3 regions of the Candidatus Thiodiazotropha sp. CDECU1 genome follow, and region 3 is predicted to be linked to each of the others. Evidence: predicted binding sites of a transcription regulator. Region 3 holds the regulator's gene; each other region holds the start of a gene.

The links. The regulator FliA, encoded in region 3, starts transcription of late flagellar genes. The targets are predictions, from matches to a motif close to GCTAAAGTTNNNNNNNNNNCNGCCGATA.
Region 1: the regulator FliA is predicted to act here: its motif matches at 2,589-2,616, upstream of R2K28_RS03810 (methyl-accepting chemotaxis protein).
Region 2: the regulator FliA is predicted to act here: its motif matches at 3,981-4,008, upstream of flgM (flagellar biosynthesis anti-sigma factor FlgM).

Annotation. Positions count from the first base shown of each region.
Region 1 is NZ_OY734020.1:825,675-831,561, reverse strand. Features, by position in the region: gene R2K28_RS03820 (HypC/HybG/HupF family hydrogenase formation chaperone) at 1-115, shown strand, start outside; gene hybE ([NiFe]-hydrogenase assembly chaperone HybE) at 311-898, shown strand; gene R2K28_RS03810 (methyl-accepting chemotaxis protein) at 934-2,541, opposite strand; gene R2K28_RS03805 (c-type cytochrome) at 2,897-3,214, shown strand; gene R2K28_RS03800 (c-type cytochrome domain-containing protein) at 3,378-3,758, shown strand; gene R2K28_RS03795 (peptidylprolyl isomerase) at 3,930-4,499, shown strand; gene R2K28_RS03790 (peptidylprolyl isomerase) at 4,538-5,026, shown strand; gene R2K28_RS03785 (UDP-2,3-diacylglucosamine diphosphatase) at 5,023-5,748, shown strand; gene R2K28_RS03780 (hypothetical protein) at 5,782-5,887, opposite strand, start outside.
Region 2 is NZ_OY734020.1:976,514-982,400, forward strand. Features, by position in the region: tRNA gene R2K28_RS04465 (tRNA-Arg) at 1-36, opposite strand, end outside; gene R2K28_RS04470 (hypothetical protein) at 247-492, opposite strand; gene arsS (arsenosugar biosynthesis radical SAM (seleno)protein ArsS) at 770-1,735, shown strand; gene R2K28_RS04480 (TIGR04283 family arsenosugar biosynthesis glycosyltransferase) at 1,785-2,471, shown strand; gene R2K28_RS04485 (TIGR04282 family arsenosugar biosynthesis glycosyltransferase) at 2,479-3,105, shown strand; gene R2K28_RS04490 (flagella synthesis protein FlgN) at 3,147-3,632, opposite strand; gene flgM (flagellar biosynthesis anti-sigma factor FlgM) at 3,638-3,946, opposite strand; gene flgA (flagellar basal body P-ring formation chaperone FlgA) at 4,064-4,777, opposite strand; gene R2K28_RS04505 (chemotaxis protein CheV) at 4,937-5,854, shown strand.
Region 3 is NZ_OY734020.1:2,724,878-2,730,764, reverse strand. Features, by position in the region: gene R2K28_RS12445 (hypothetical protein) at 1-14, shown strand, start outside; gene flhF (flagellar biosynthesis protein FlhF) at 405-1,688, shown strand; gene R2K28_RS12435 (MinD/ParA family ATP-binding protein) at 1,675-2,556, shown strand; gene R2K28_RS12430 (RNA polymerase sigma factor FliA) at 2,559-3,305, shown strand; gene cheY (chemotaxis response regulator CheY) at 3,373-3,744, shown strand; gene R2K28_RS12420 (protein phosphatase CheZ) at 3,770-4,504, shown strand; gene R2K28_RS12415 (chemotaxis protein CheA) at 4,576-5,887, shown strand, end outside.

The sequences.
Region 1 (5,887 bases), 1.9 Mb from region 3:
CAGCGAAGAGGATGCACGCAATATCGATAAGGCCCTGGATGGACTCAGCGCCATCATGAGCGAGAATAAGGACATCGATGTGGATCACTACTTTCCCGGCCTCGGGCAGCCCTGAACCGGAAGTGTTTATAAGGTACGTAGGGTGCGGCGAGCCGCACCATTGTGCCCCGATGTTCGGATTTTTCGGTGCGGCAAGCCGCACCCTACGCGTGTAGTGTGTAGGGTGGGGCCCTGCCCCACCCTACTTAAGGAATGGACGATTTTTTTTGCAGGGCAGGGAGTGCCTAAACGAGCCACAATGAGCACCGATATGACTGACCTGAAAGCACTAACCCAACAGATCGAAGATGTTTTCCTGCGCATCGAGCAGGAACAGATGCAGGGAATCCCCCTGCTCAATCCCATGCTGAAGGTGAAGAGCGTAGGTTTCCAGGAATTTGAGGGACGTGTTGTCGGCGTCATCATCACCCCCTGGATGATGAATTTGATGATGTTTCCTGGCGAAGACGAGGACTGGAGCGATATGGCACTGGGGCACAAACAGCCCCACCGTTTTCCCGCCAACCAATACAAGTTCATGGTCAACGAGATTGACGGTATCGGTTGCTGTCAGACCCATTCCCTCTACTCCCCCATGCATGAGTTCGTCGATCAGGAGCATGCAGAGGCGGCTGCGAGAAGTTTTATGCAGACCTTGATGGTCGAGGTCGAACAGCCGGACGAAGATCCCTATGACGAAGAGCTGCTCGGGCGAATATTGCGCGGAGAGGAAGAGGCCGATATCGACGTCGACGGTTTTGCCGTTGCCGAACAGACATTAGACAGCGGAGAAGAGAACCAGGAGTCGCCGATATCACGTCGGGAATTATTACGTAGTATCTATCATCGGGAGACCTGACCCGGCTTTCGCCGGGCGGTCCCGATTCTACCCCATCAAACCTTGAACTGATTGACCATCTGATCCAGCTGAGCAGAGATCTGGGCGACCTCTTCACTCTCTTTAAGTGTGCGGCAGGTCCCCTCGGCTGTCTGGTGGGATACCTCATTGATGGCAATGATGTTCTTGTTGATTTCACTGGCCACGGAGGTTTGTTCTGAGGCTGCGGTGGCGATCAGGGAATTCATCTCACTGATAGACTCCACCGCGTTGGCAATCTGCGCCAAGGCATCGCCCGCTCGGTTGGAGTCGGTAACGCTTTGGTCAGCCTCTTTCTTACTGCCATCCATTACCTTAACCGCCTGGTTGGAGGCCGATACCAACTGCTCGATGATATCCTGAATCTCATGGGTCGCTTCCTGGGTGCGTTGCGCCAGGTTGCGTACCTCGTCAGCCACCACGGCGAAACCGCGACCCTGCTCACCGGCCCGCGCCGCCTCGATAGCCGCGTTCAGGGCAAGTAGATTGGTCTGTTCGGCGATCGCGGTGATCGACTCAGAAACCTGGCCGATGCTTTGCGTACCCTCAGCCAGTTGGCGCACAACCACAGCGGCATCGTCGACCCGCTTGGCCAGACGTTTGATGGAGTCGGATACTTGGGCCACCACATCGCTGCCGTCTCCCGCATTGGATCTCGCCTCAACCGCCGCATGTTCCGCGCCGGCCGCATTTTTCGCCACCTCTTCAGCCGCCAGGCTGAGTTCACCGATAGCTACCGTCAGTTGGGTGGTCTCTTTTTCCTGCTGATCCACCCCATCACGGGTGGTCTTCGTGACCGTCGCCAGCTGTTCGGCGGAGTTTGCTAATCCATCCATGGTTTGAGCCAGATCGGTGATCGTCGGTTGAAATTTGTCCAACATGGTATTGACGGCGGTACCAACCTGATGAAACTCATCATTCGCGCCAAGGGTCACCCGCGGACGTAAATCGGCATCGGCGCCGATCTGCTCCATGGTGCTGCGTAGACCATACAACGGCTTGATCACGACCCTGCGCATGATCATATTGATAATGAAAAGTCCGACCAGTAGCACAAGAAAGTTGATCGCGGCGCCGACCAGCAGCTCGTGATCGATCGCCTTATCCCGCTCTCCCAGAGAGAATGTCAGTCTGCCCGCACCAAGGATCGTCCCTTCCGGCAACGCATGGCAAGTCAAACAGTTGGTGCCATTTCGGTCGGATACGGCGGCAAAGGGTTCGATAATGGTGACAATCCGCTCCCCTTTGATCTCCTCCACTTGAACAATCTGCTCACCATTCAAGGCACGCTTATCAAGGTCGTCCAAGGGCTTCTCATGATCGAATCCTGCGCCAAACGTCTTGTTTACCGCCTCTCCACGCAGCATGCGCACTTCCAGTACACCGTCACGTTTTTCGATCTTCTGTTTCAACATCTCCCTGTTGCCCATGGTCCCGGTAAACATCATGGCATTCATACTGTCGAGGTAACCATGCAGCACATCAAATATCTGATTCTCCGTCAGTCTTAGCAAGCGATCCTTTTGCTGGTGTGCAGAATAGATGGTTACAACTGACATGATGAGTATAAAAATCAGGGCCATCGGGGTCAGAATCTTCCACTGCACCGAGATGTACTTACTCATGGTCAAACCTTCTCTCAAATGAAACAAACTGGGTATCTGTCTCTATTTCTCGGCAACATATGGAAACTCTTGAGTAAATTTACTGATTTTCAAGCAAATATCAGGGCGGGACAGAAACTTAGAGGATTGATAGCGGATTTTTTTACGCCATCCGCATAACAGAGTAAAACAGAAGACTATTCATACCCAATAATGGCTCCACATGCTATTTGATATGGGCCTTCACCCTGTCATCAATGAGAGTGCTAAAGAATCCGGGGCGTCTCCCGACACAGTGTATGTGGACTAAATAGGGTCAGCTACCGGTGTTTTTGCACCCGGTATGACCGGTATGAAACTGTTTTGGAGTTTTCTGATGCGCAAAATCGCAATTGCTTCAATGATTCTGGCAACACTCTTCACCCATGGCGTAATAGCTGACCAGACCCTGGCCATGCGCTCGGGTTGCCTTGGCTGCCATAAAGCCGATGCGAAGCTGGTTGGACCGGCCTTCAAGGAAGTCGCTGCTAAATACAGCAGTGAAGCTGGTGCTGTTGACCGACTCGCAGCGAAAGTAAAAGCAGGAAGCACACCCGGTGAACCCCTGGTTTGGGGTAGTGTCGCCATGCCACCTAGCCAGGCGAGTCTAGATGATATAAAGGGTGTAGTTAGCTGGGTAATGACCCTTAAATAGGCGTCGTCTTTGCCCCGATGGACCCTTCTGCATATCAGGGGTATGCAGGCAAAATTATTCTTCCTTATAATGGAAGCAGTACTTTAGGTTGGACATACCAAGTGGATTACTGTGCGGGTTAAAACAGTCAATCCTATAAATAGATTCATTAAGGAGCTCTTCAATGTCTAGTAGCACGACTCTCTTACTTTCATCGACACTCTGCGCCTCCCTTTTGGTGGGCTGCAGTGCCGGGCCGGCGCCGGTAAGTTTCAAGTCAGAGGTCAAACCGTTGGTCGACAAATATTGCACAGAATGTCATCTATCCGGGGGGGCAGGAGCAGAAGCCAGCGGTTTTATCACCGCGAGCTATGCAAGCCTGATGAAAGGCACCAAGTTTGGCCCCGTGGTGGTGGCCGGCGATCCGCTCTCCAGCTCGTTTTACCGCCTGGTTGCCGGCAAGGTCGATCCGTCGATTCGCATGCCCCATGGCAAGGAGGCGTTAAGTGAGGTGGAGATCGCCGTGATCGAAAACTGGATTGCTCAGGGGGCCGAAAACAACTGACCTCATATACCTCCTTACTCAGCACCTAAAAAGCCATGCCGGCGCGCATGGCTTTTTTATTTCCTGTAGTAACCCCCTGACCGGTACTGCAAATAGACCCATCCCCCCTTTTTAAGCCGCCAGCGAACCGTTATGATGCACCGACTGGAAAGTGCTAACCATGAGGATTCCATGAAAAAAACACCACTTACCCTACTCCCATGCCTGTTGTTAATGGCCTTTTTATCCGTCAACGCTTGGGCTGACCAGGTACAGGTATTGATGAAGACATCGATGGGCGAAATCGAAGTGTCACTAAACAAGGAGAAGGCGCCAAAAACCGTCGAGAACTTCGTCCAATATGCCCGGGATGGCTTCTACAACGGCACAATCTTCCACCGCGTCATCAAAGACTTCATGATCCAGGGCGGAGGTTTCACCGAATCCATGGATAAGAAGCAGACCCGGGACCCGGTGGAAAATGAAGCAAACAACGGCTTGAAAAACAGGCGCGGCACCATTGCCATGGCGCGAACCTCCGCACCCCATTCCGCGACAGCCCAATTCTTTATCAACCATAAAGACAATGGCTTTCTCGATTATCCCGGGCAGGACGGCTGGGGTTATGCTGTATTTGGTGAAGTCACCAAGGGCATGGAGATTGTAGACACTATCGCCAAGCAACCTATCGGAGTTACCGGAGGTATGCGCAATGTTCCCAAGTCTCCCATCATCATCGAGAAGGTCACTGTTCTCGAGTAAACCATTTTACACTCAAGCTACTGCAAACAGGATATTTCATGATCACATTGACAACAAATCTCGGCCCCATCGTCATTGAACTGGACGAGGCCAATGCCCCGAAAACCTGTGACAACTTCAAACAATATGTACAGGATGGCTTTTTCGACGGCACAATCTTTCATCGGGTCATCGATAATTTCATGATCCAGGGAGGTGGCTTTCTGCCCGGCATGATCCAGAAACAGACCGGTGAGCCGATTGAGAATGAGGCCAAGAACGGCCTGTCAAATGAGATTGGCACCATTGCCATGGCGCGAACCATGGAACCCCATTCCGCCACTGCGCAATTTTTCATCAATGTGGCGAATAACAAATTCCTTGACCATCCGGGTCAGGATGGCTGGGGCTACTGCGTTTTCGGCAAGGTCACCAGCGGTATGGACGTGATCAACCAGATCAAAGGGACAGCCACCACCACCCAGGCAGGACACCAGGATGTGCCGGTGGAGGATATTGTGATCGAGAAGGCTGAAATCTCTGAGTGACCCAACAGCTGTTTATATCTGATCTGCACCTATCCATCGAGCGGATGGATCAGGTGCAGCTATTCCTTCGTTTCCTCACAGACCGGGCCCCAAAGGCGGACCATCTCTATATCCTGGGTGACCTGTTCGATGCCTGGGTGGGGGATGACTATGAAGCACCACCGATTCCAAGCATAAAGCAGGCTATGCGACGACTCAGCCAATCCGGCACCCGGTTGTGGTTGATGCACGGCAATAGGGATTTTCTCATTGGGGATGACTTTTGCAGGGATACCGGGGCCACCCTGTTGCAGGATCCTACCCTGGTGGATCTGTACGGCAGTCCAACCCTGCTGATGCACGGCGATCTGTTGTGTACCGACGATCAGGCCTATATGGAATTTCGCCGGGAAATACGTGATCCGGAGAATATCAAGCGCCTGCTCAGCCAATCGATTCAACAGCGATTGACCCTGGCAAACAGCTACCGGGCCAAGAGTGGCGAGGCCAAATCACTGAAACCGGAATCGATCATGGATGTCAATCAGGAGACTGTGGCGTCCTATTTCGTGGAATATCAGACGCAACGTCTGATCCATGGCCATACCCATCGTCCTGCGGACCATGTCATCGAGCTCGCGGGCCAGCGCCATTACCGGCATGTATTGGCGGAATGGCACCAGGATCACGGTGAGATGCTTTGCGTCACCGCCGACGGTTTCAGCAGAGAGATATTCGCCTAGCGGCAATCCCTGAGCTGACCCAGGCAAAACCAGTCAACGCACGCCGCTCATCGGCACTTGCTCATAGTCCTCGGGCAAACGAAATAGATTGGAACTGACTCTATGCTGGCTGGAGTAATCCAGCAACCTCTCCTGAGTA
Region 2 (5,887 bases), 1.7 Mb from region 3:
GGAGGCGATTGCTCTATCCTGCTGAGCTACGAGGGCGGATGTAAATGATTGACGCCATTTTTCTGAAACCTGCTAAAAGCGCTGACCATGCAGCATGACCTGGTATAGGTCGCGCATTTCATGGGTGAGGCGAAGTTTACTGTGTCGTACCGGGCTCGGCAAACTGGGGACGTTATCAGCCCAAATTCAAGGGCCTGTTATCTTCACATTGGGAGTTACCAGGCCATCTTATCCAAATCCTCAAGTTCACTTTGCGCAAGCCAGATCGTTACAGTATCTTTCAAAGGGTTTGATCGTGATCAGTTTGTGAAACTTGCAGACCAGACATTGACCCGCCTGGTTGATCAGTGTGATGGCCGCGCCAGTGACAATCAGACCCCAGAATACGGCATCGATCCAGGGATAGTTGACTAATCCCTCAAGCCCATAGACAAAAAATGACATCAGACCGAACAACATGGCAAGAACCAGGCCTAACAGTATGGGTAACATTGCACTACTCCTTGGGATAATGGCAATCATAAGTAAATAAACAAAAACTAAAATATCCTCATACCAGGATAGAGTACGGGTTGCTGGAATGGTTCATGGAATGTGCGGAATATATATCGGGTAGTTTTTAAAATAGTCATTAGATAACATATAGTTATACAGTATTGGCTGATGCTTGGTCAGATTGGATTTGTGTGCGGCATCACACAACGCATCTGAACTGTTTCTAGCCACGTATGATGTGGGTAACCTCAGAAAACAAGAATCGGGAGCAGACATGATCGATACGGCCCACCTCCTTCAGCCCAGCACTTTTCCTGGCATCACCCGGGGAAGGCTGGAGACCCTGCAGGTCAATCTCGGATTCCGCTGCAACCTCTCTTGTGTCCACTGTCATGTCAATGCCGGTCCAAAAAGGAAGGAGGAGATGGATAGGCGTACTGCCGATGATGTATTGACCTTCCTGCAACGACATAAACTGAAGCGCCTGGATCTTACCGGGGGCGCACCGGAGTTGAACGCCAATTTCCGCTATCTGGTAAAACAGGCAAGGCAGCTGGGTGTGCATGTCATCGATCGCAGCAACCTGGTTATCTTGCTGGAGCAGGGACAGCAGGATCTGGCCGATTTTCTGGCCCAACAGCGGGTTGAGATCGTCGCTTCCTTACCCTGCTATCTGGAGGAGAACGTAGACCAACAACGTGGCAAAGGGAGCTATGCAGGCAGTATCGAGGCATTGATCAAACTGAATCGCCTGGGCTACGGCATGCCTGAGAGTGGCTTGATGCTGAATCTTGTCTATAACCCGATAGGTCCCACCCTGCCACCGTCACAAGCTCCCCTCGAGTCGGAGTATAAAAAGCAGTTGCTGGAAGGTTATGGTATTCATTTCAATCAACTGTTGACCATAACCAATATGCCGATCCAACGTTTTGGCAGCTATCTGCAATCCAAAGGTGAATTCAACAGCTATCTGCAGCTACTGCGGGATGCCTATCGACCCTACAATCTGGAGAATGTCATGTGCCGCACTCTATTGAGTGTTGACTGGCGTGGTTATCTCTACGACTGTGATTTTAACCAGATGCTGAAGATCCATCTTAAAATAGAGAACAGGGTGCGACCTCGCCTGAGAGATCTGTTCGAGGCGGATCTGACAGACCTGCCGATCCAGGTTGCAGAGCATTGCTACGGCTGTACTGCCGGTCAAGGTAGTAGTTGTGGGGGCGCATTGAAAGAGTAATCCGATTTACCGGGATTTGGTGGTGTCTGGTCTTCACAACAACGACTCAATGATGATAAGCATTATTATCCCCTGCCTGAATGAGGGGCCGGGTTTAGAGCGCTGTTTGATGGATCTGCAACCATTGCGCGGAGCTGGCCATGAGTTGATTCTGGTTGATGGTGGCAGCCGTGATCTGGCGTTGATTGGGAATTTGCAATCCTATGTGGATAGAGTGCTGCATGTGTCTCCGGGAAGGGCGCGCCAGATGAATAGTGGTGCCATGGAGGCATGCGGGGATATCTACTGGTTCTTGCATGCCGACAGCAGGGTTGGAGAAGCTATGGGGAGTGCCATTTTGCAGGCTGTCGGCGGCGAACCGAGGTGGGGACGTTTCGATGTCAGGCTGAGTGGCGCTCAGCCCCTGTTCCGGATAATTGAGCGGATGATGAATTGGCGCTCCTGTTTCAGTGGCATCGCAACCGGGGACCAGGGCATCTTTATGCATCGCCAGCTGTTTGAAAAGGTAGGGGGGTTTCCTGAACAACCGCTGATGGAGGATATCGCCATAAGTCGACGCCTGAAACGACTCACCTCCGGGGTTTGTCTGCCTGGCCCCCTGGTAACCTCCAGCCGTCGCTGGGAGTCACAGGGGATTATCCGCACCATTATGCTGATGTGGATGTTGCGCTTCGCCTATTGGATCGGTATCAGTCCAAAATTCCTTGTCAGGCTCTATCCAGCAGTGCCGGGCTGAACCGGTCATGCAGCAGTGTGCAATCCTGATCTTTGCCAAGACGCCTGCTGTGGGTGCAGTGAAAACACGCCTGATTCCCGCCATTGGCGAGGCGGCGGCGACCCAGCTCTATATCCGACTTCTGTTACGCCTGGTCGACTGGACTTGCAGGCAAACCCCGTATGCGACGGAACTCTGGGTGACCCCGGATCGTGGGCATCCCCTGTGGCAACAACTTGCCGCTGAGTATGAGTTGCCCATCCACCTGCAGCAAGGTGATGATCTGGGAGCGCGGATGGGGCTGGCTACACAACAGGCCCTTACCCGTCATCGCCATATCATACTGGTTGGGGTGGACTGTCCTGCATTGGCTCTACCCCATATAGAGCAGACCGCGCGTTGGTTGAGCGAGGGCGAAGAGGCGGTGCTGGGGCCAGCCGAGGATGGAGGTTATGTCCTGCTAGGTCTGAATAGCTACCACAGACGTCTTTTCGAGGGACACAACTGGGGTGGCGGCGATGTGGCGGCATCGACCAGACAGGTGTTCTCTGAATTGGGCTGGCATTGGCGGGAGTTGGCGCAACTCTGGGATCTGGATAGACCCCAGGATCTGGAACGATTGCAGCGTGAATATCCTGGACTATGCCGGTTTTGAGGGACCTCTGTACAACTACCTGATGCCGACTGAATGCGGGATCAGGCCTTACCCAATGACTTTGAGGTGGTGTTGGGTTTCGATTCACCGGAAGCGCCGTAGGTCTTGTCGCTTTGACTGATGCCACGCAGGATATCCAGTGATTGGGTGACATGGCGCTGATTGAGTTGAACGGCTCCGCCATTGATCTCATTCTGCTTGTGGCACGCCTCCAGCAGGGAGGTGAATCGCTGCCAGGTGGCGGCCGCCCGCTGATTGTCGCTGCATTGTTGGATAAAGGTTTCTGTCCCTTGCTTGTCCGCAACAAGTCCCTGTTGTTCGATGAACCGGTTATGTGCAAGCACAGCGGCTTCCACCTGTGTCAGCTGTTGTTTTTTCTGCTCCAGCTGGTCCTGTAGCTGTTGCGGTGATCCCTTTTGCAACAGGGCATGTTCCGCACGCAGCAGATCGAGCAGCCGTTGGGACTGCTCAATCTCGTTATCCAGGATTTTGACGAAGGCCTCAGCGGTCTCGGATGAATAGTTCATGGGAGTCAGGGCAGTGACAGTTCCATTGCCAACATCTTATCCGCTGCGGTCTGCGGATCGATGGTGAAGCTACCGGTGGCAAGGGCTTTCTGCACAGCCTCCACCTTCTGCGCATCGACGATGGGCATTGCGGCGATGCGTGCCTCCAATTCCAACAGCTTGCCGGCAGAACCGGTCATATCAAACCGATCCTTACGGGAGGTTGTGGATGTGGCGGAACGTTTGCCTCCCGGCAAGCCAGAGCGTGTCACCAGACCACTGTCTCCCGTACCCTTCAGATTACTGCTGGAGAGACTATTGATTTCAACCGCCATGGCTTATCCTCGTTTACTTGTCGCTTACTCTAAATATCGACTTCCGGCACTGTTACTTTAGTTGCTGACTCCCTTACTCGAGAGTTAGATTCCCCGGGAATCAGCCTCAAATTGTGTTCAGTCCACCCTTACCAGCCCTTCCGAGATGACTCGTGCTTGCAGCTTTTTCTTCGATTTTACATTCATCACCGGTATCAAGTCGCCCGGATTACCGTTTTTCATCGCCTTGCCCTGCATGCGCACTTCGATGCTGCCCGCGGCCGCCAGTATGGTGACCTGTTCACCCCGTGCGACGGTCTTTTGCACCACCAGCAATGAAGGTGTAACGACCTTGCCCCTGCGGAGTGTGCGCTTCAGCGTCCGGCCGACGATCTCATCGACGGATTCATAATAACCTCTAAGCAGGTGAGTGGTATCTGAAATTTCCAGTTTCACGTCGGCTTTGGTGATTGCCTGGCCTCTGGCCAGATCCCGGGTCGCGATCACCACCGGTAATTCGAGACCGACCTTGGCGGAGACATACAGCGACCAGGGTGCCGGGCTCTCGCAGCGAACACCCACCGAGGTACGCCCCATTTTACTCCCGCCGGGTGGACTGAAGGTCTGCAATGGGCTATCGCATTGGCTCAGTTTGAGGCGGTGATCCAGGGGTGTAATGACAATCTTTGCATGGCTGTTCTGCTTCGCCACGCTTTGCAGCAGATACTCCTTGACCGCATCGGCGATTGAGTCATGGGACTGATGGAGCCCATTCGCCCCGTGACTGATTGCTGTGGCCGTGAACAGGAGCATTGCCAGCAGTGTCTCAATTATCACTTTTTTCCGTAGCATGATCTTGGTCTCTCGATTGATTGCTTAAATTATATGCAATCACCATGCCGTGATATTTGGCAGTGTAAATCGGACTATGGCTCGCAGCACTAAAGGTCACTCCGTTAAAGCCGCCATACTCTATGTAATGAACTTCTCGAACTACGGGGTGGAAAAACCATGGCTGGCGTCTTGGACAATGTCGATTTACGAACCAAACTAGCCGGACAGAACCGATTGGAATTGTTGCTTTTTCGGTTGCAGGGACGCCAGGTCTTCGGCATTAATGTGTTTAAAGTGAAAGAGGTCGTACAGTGTCCTCATCTCACAGAATTACCTGGTTCCAACCCGGTTATTCGTGGTGTCGCCTCTCTCAGGGGCAACAATATACCGGTGATGGATCTGAGTAACGCCATAGGCGGCCCAAGGATGGAGAAAGCAACGGACTATTTCATCATCATTACCGAATACAATCGTCGACAGCTCGCCTTTCTGGTTGGCAGTGTCGAACGTATTGTCAACACTCACTGGGAGGATATTCTGCCCCCACCTAAGGGATTGGGACGCAGCAGTTATATGACTGCAGTCACCGAAATCGATGATATGCTGGTTGAAATCATCGATGTGGAGAAGGTACTCAGTGAAGTGTTGGGTATCGATGAGGATTTGACTCAGCCTGTGGAGGAGACAGGTGCAGATCTGAGCAAGTTGAAGATTCTGGTGGTTGACGACTCAATGGTGGCACGCAATCAGATCAAAAAGGTCTTGAATGAGATAGGCATAGAGGCGGTGCTGGCGAAAGATGGCAGCGAGGCGCTGAATCTGCTTCTTAAGTGGTCGGAAGAGGGTAACTTAAATGATTGGTTGGCAATGGTAATTTCCGATATTGAAATGCCGCAAATGGACGGCTACTCGCTGGTGACGGCGATACGGGACAATCCCAAACTGTCAGATCTGTATGTCATCCTGCACTCTTCATTGAGTGGCGTATTCAATGAGAGCATGGTGAAAAAAGTAGGCGCCGATCATTTTCTCGCCAAGTTCATGCCGGATGAATTGGTCAGCCGCGTCACCGAGCGTATAAAGTGCTTGGCCTAACTGTTTTACCTGAATAAATAAGCTAGAAATAAA
Region 3 (5,887 bases):
CTGACGCCAGGTAAAACTCCCCTCTAGCGATCTCAGCTGAAGTTCTCTTCGACCAGCATGTCAATTTTCTGTGTCAGGCATGATTATCAATCAAATCAGTGCCGAAACCTTGGCGGAGTAGTCCTGGGGAGTCAATTGACTGGCGTCTTAAACAGCCCTGACGGAGCTCCGACATGTTCGCATCGGATCTTCCAACCTATTGTATTAAAAGAAAATAAATAATTAATTCCGATCTATTCATGATTGGAACAGTTTTTGCAAACATAGTAATAAACCCTCAGTGGGAGTGAATGGCCTCTACGACAGCCGGCAAGGACCGGTGGCGTGGAAACAGAGCCGGAGAGTGGATTGGCAGGTTGAATGGCGCAAGCTCAATGCAGGGCAATCGCCGGGGAATGCGGACTATGAAGATAAGACGTTTTTTTGCCTCTGATATGCGGCAGGCCCTACGCCAGGTGCGTGAGGCGCTGGGTGCAGACGCAGTCATTCTCTCCAACAAGAACGTGCAGGGCGGGATTGAGTTGGTGGCCGCCGTGGACTACGACGAATCCGCATTCGACACAACTCAGCCAACAAGCATCGAATCTGATCCTCGAACATTGACCGATGACAGTGCCAGCCTCTCAAGCGCAGCCAGATCAGCTTACCTGAACAACACCGTTTCAGATCAGTCTGAAAAGCCCAAGCAAGACTACCGTGATTCCAAGCCGGCTCAGAGGCAGGAACAGCCTCGAGTCGAATGGAGTCAGGATCCGGTATTGAAGGAGATGCGGCGTGAGATGCAGGCACTGCGTCGTATGATGGAGAACGAACTCTCTGAGCTGACATGGCGTGATCTTGGACATCGTCGCCCCCAGACACAGGATTTAATCCGCCGCCTGATGGCATTGGGTCTGGATGCGGGTCACTGTAAGGAGTTGGCCTATCGTGTCGAGGACGCCGAGACACCCGAACAGGCATGGCGCCAGGCCCTGACCCAGCTCGGTGCTGAAATACCAGCCGTAAAGCAGGATCTCCTTGATGAGGGCGGCATCCTTGCCCTGGTGGGGCCGACCGGTGTCGGCAAAACCACCACCATTGCCAAGTTGGCCGCCCGATTCTGCCTGCGTCACGGTAACCGCCATCTCGCATTGATATCGGCCGACAGTTACCGGATTGGTGCCCAGGAGCAGTTACAAAACTATGGCCGCATCCTGGATGTGCCGGTTCGCAGCGTCACCACTCCGGAAGAGCTGAACAACGCCCTGCACGCCTTTGCGGATAAGCGTTTGGTCTTGATCGATACCGCCGGTATGGGGCAGAGAGATCTCCAGCTGACGGAACGCCTGGCACTATTGAGCAAAGGAAACCACCCCGTGAAATCACTGCTTACGCTCTCTGCAACCACCCAGCGGTCAGCCTTGAGTCATGCCATTCGAGCATTTGATATCGTCAGTCCGATTGGTGTTGTCTTGACCAAGATGGACGAGGCAGCTTCCCTCGGGGGCGTGCTTTCAGCTGTTCTCGAAGCAAAACTGCCGTTGGCCTTCGTTACCGATGGTCAGCGGGTACCGGAGGATATACACAACGCCTATGCGGATAGGTTGATGAAGCATGCAGTGGAGCTATCCGAACTTATGGGTGGCAGTCCAGATGAGGAGTATCTGGCGATGGCTTTCGGGGGAATGAATGAACATGCACATGTCTGAACAGATCGAAGATCAGGCAACAGGGTTGCGCAGGATGATTAACCCGGAACCGGTGAGGGTGATTGCTGTCACCGGTGGTAAGGGTGGTGTGGGCAAGACCAGTATTTCTGCCAATCTGGGGGTCGCCTTCGCCGAACTCGGTCGCCGGGTAATGCTGCTCGACGCCGATTTGGGATTGGCAAATCTGGACGTACTCCTCGGTTTGCACGCAGAGCGTAATCTGTCCCATGTGATGCAGGGTGAATGCTCACTGGAGGATGTTTTGGTCACCGGGCCCAAGGGAATGAGGGTTGTCCCTGGTGCTTCCGGAATCCAGCACATGGCTGAGATGACCCCTGCCGAAAATGCCGGTTTAATCCAAGCCTTCAGCGAAGTTGCCAACGATGTGGACGTTTTGCTGATCGACACGGCTGCCGGCATTTCCGATCTGGTGATCAGTTTCAGTCGTGCAGCGCAGGAACAGATTGTTGTGGTATGTGATGAACCCGCCTCCATCACGGACGCTTATGCCATTATCAAGCTGCTCAACCGTGAGCACGGAATTAGTCGTTTCCGAATCTTGGCTAATATGGTAAAGAGTGTGCAAGAGGGGCGTGATCTTTACAATAAAATGTGCCGGGTAACCGATCAATACCTGGACGTTATGCTGAACTACATGGGCAGCATTCCTTATGACGAACAACTCCGCAAAGCGGTGCGAAGCCAAAAACCGGTTGTAGAGGCCTATCCACGTTCACGAGTAGCACAGGCATTCAAGAATTTGGCCAAAAAGGCCGATAACTGGCCTGTACCCTCGGGTGTCAGTGGCGATTTACAGTTTTTCGTCGAACGATTGATCCAATTTTCTAGCCAATACGGGGAGGTATGACGGTGAGCGGCTTAGCGACATACACCGCCATGCAGCAACAACAGAACTATGATGATCTGGTGGATCAACATGCCGGACTGGTGAAAAGGATCGCTTATCACCTGATGAACCGGTTGCCACCGAATGTTCAGGCGGATGATCTGATTCAAGCGGGGATGTTGGGCCTGCTCGAGGCGAGCAGAAACTACGACCCCACACAGGGTGCCAGTTTTGAGACCTATGCGGGTATCCGCATACGCGGTGCAATGCTGGATGAAATTCGACGCAGTGACTGGACACCGCGCTCTGTTCATCGCAAGGCGCGCATGGTTGCTGAAGCGATGCGGGAAATCGAGAACCACGAGGGCAGAGATGCGCGTGATGTAGAGGTGGCCGATGCCTTGGATATGAGCCTTGAGGAGTACCATCAAATCCTCAGGGATTCAACGGGTTGTCGAATTTTCAGTCTGGATGAGTTGACCGCAGTGAGTGATGGCTTCCCGGTTGCCAGGGAAGGATCTGCAGATACACCATTCGATGGATTGCAGAAAGACGCCTTCAAGAAGGCATTGGCGGATGCGATTGCTGGCTTGCCCGATCGTGAGCGGCTGGTTATTGCCATGTATTACGATGATGAGATGAATCTTCGTGAAATCGGGCATGTACTGGGTGTGAGTGAGTCTAGGGTTTGTCAAATACACAGTCAGGCGACACTGCGTTTGCGGTCACGACTGACAGATTGGCTTTCATTGGTACACGACGAAGAGTAATGGTTGGCCTGTGATTCGTTGACGGGACGTCAGCACTAACAGGATGGAGGTAGCATTGGACAAGAATATGAAGATCCTCATTGTGGACGACTTTTCCACCATGCGGCGTATTATCAAGAATCTATTGCGTGATCTTGGGTTTAACAACACCCAGGAGGCGGATGATGGTCTCACGGCACTACCCATGCTACAGAGTGGGAATTTCGATTTTCTTGTCTCAGACTGGAACATGCCGGGAATGACAGGTATCGATCTGCTGAAAGCGGTCAGGGCGGATGATAAGTTGGCCGCATTGCCGGTATTGATGGTAACAGCGGAATCTAAACGCGAACAGATCATCGAGGCGGCACAAGCAGGTGTAAACGGCTATGTCGTTAAACCTTTCACTGCCACGACCTTGGAAGAAAAGATCAACAAGATCTTCGAACGCGTGGGTTAAATTGAGGCTGTGTCTGGAGTAAAAAATGGGACAACAAGACAACCAACAACGATTAGAGATTGCAAAGTCCCTCGTTATCAGCTTGGAAGCCGGTGATGATGCGGAATCCGAGCGATTGATAGGTAATCTGACACAAGCAAAGAAAAACGACGACCTGTTCCAAGAGGTGGGTCGCCTGACCCGTGAACTGCATGAAGCCATCAACGGTTTTCTCCTTGATGCCCGAATCTCCGATATGACCAATGTGGAGATTCCGGATGCCAAGGAGCGGCTCACCTATGTCATTACCATGACCGAGCAATCCGCGAATCGGACGCTCACTGCTGTCGAGCATAGTATTCCTCTGATCGAGAAGATTGAACAGGGATCTGCTGAACTTGCTGAGCAGTGGGAGAACCTACGTTCCCAATTACTCAACAAAGAGGATTTCAAGGAGCTGAGCAGTTCACTTTCAAGTTTCCTAAAGAGTACGCAGAGTGATGCCGGTGAATTGCACAAAAACCTGTCTGAAGTGCTAATGGCTCAGGATTTTCAGGATCTTACCGGCCAAATTATTCGCAAGGTCATCACCCTTGTTCATGATGTGGAGGAGAAACTGGTCATGCTGGTGCGTATCACCGGTAGCAAGCTGGAAGATCCCGAACAGAATAAAGACCAAGCTGAAGTGCTTGCGGGACCGGCTATTCCAGGTCTGGATCAGGGCGAACAAGTGACAAACCAGGACGATGTGGACGATCTGCTCTCCAGCCTGGGGTTTTAGTTATTCAGGTTAGGACCGATATAGATTTCAACAACATTCGGTAAAGTTCGGTGATCCACCGGGAGCATTAGATGAGCATCGATGTCAACGACGAAATCCTTCAGGATTTTTTGGTCGAGGCTGGAGAGATACTAGAGCTGTTGAGTGAACAGCTTGTGGACCTGGAGCAGCAACCTGATGATTTCGATCTGCTAAATGCCGTATTTCGCGGTTTTCACACGATTAAGGGCGGTGCGGGATTCCTATCCATAGATCCCTTGGTGGAAGTCTGCCATCGGGCCGAGGATGTCTTCAATATACTGCGCCAGGGACAGCGTAGTGTGGGTCCGGATCTCATGGATTCTGTACTTGAGGTGCTGGATATTGTGAATGCCATGTTCGAGCAGGTACGCGAAGGTATTATGCCGGAACATGCGGATCCGGAACTGATCGAGCGACTGAATAAATTTGCCGTGCCGGAAGGAGAAGAGGAAGAGGAAGAGGAAGAAGAGGCCGCTGCAGAGGAGTCGGCTGATGATGAAGCAGTGGAGGAAACAGATACAGCGGTGGCGGTTGAGGCAGAGGCGGAGGCAGAGACATCAGCGGAGAGTGTGCCGTCTTCATCGGATGATATAAGCGATAACGAATTCGAGTCCTTGCTGGATGCGATTCAAGAACCTGCCCAAGCCGGCAAGGATGACAATATATCCGAGGATGAATTTGAAAACCTGCTGGATGAACTGCACGGCAAGGGTAAATTCACGGGTAAACCCAAGGCAGAAGATAAGGCTAAGAAACCTGCAGCCTCTGATGATATTTCCGAGGATGAGTTCGAGGCCTTACTTGACGAGATCCATGGCGAAGGCAAATTCAATCCCGATAAGCTGAGCAATGAGCAAGCACCCGCCAAGAAAAAGGCCAAGCCGAAAAAAGCGGCAAAGCCCCCTGCAGGTGATGACGATATCAGTGAAGATGAATTTGAAGATCTACTGGATCAGATCCATGGTGCGGGGAAGTTCGATCCGCATAAGATCAAGTCGGATGAGGATGAAACGACCGAGGGTAAAAAGGCACCAAAGCCTGCGCAGAAAATGCCCCCCAAGGGTAAAGCTAAATCCGCAGCCAAAAAATCTACTGCCAAAGCGGCAGCCAAGCCTGCGAAAAAGTCGGCGCCTGATGCAAAAACAGCACCCGCCAAGAAACCTGCCGCAGAGGCTAAACCCAAGGCGGCACCCAAGGCTGCCAGCAGTAAACCTCCCGCCGAAACCACTGTACGCGTGGATACCCAGCGGCTTGACGATATCATGAATATGGTGGGTGAGTTGGTGCTGGTGCGTAACCGTTTGGCGACGCTGAAGGCAACCATGAATGATGAGGACGTATCCAACGCGGTAGGTAACCTGG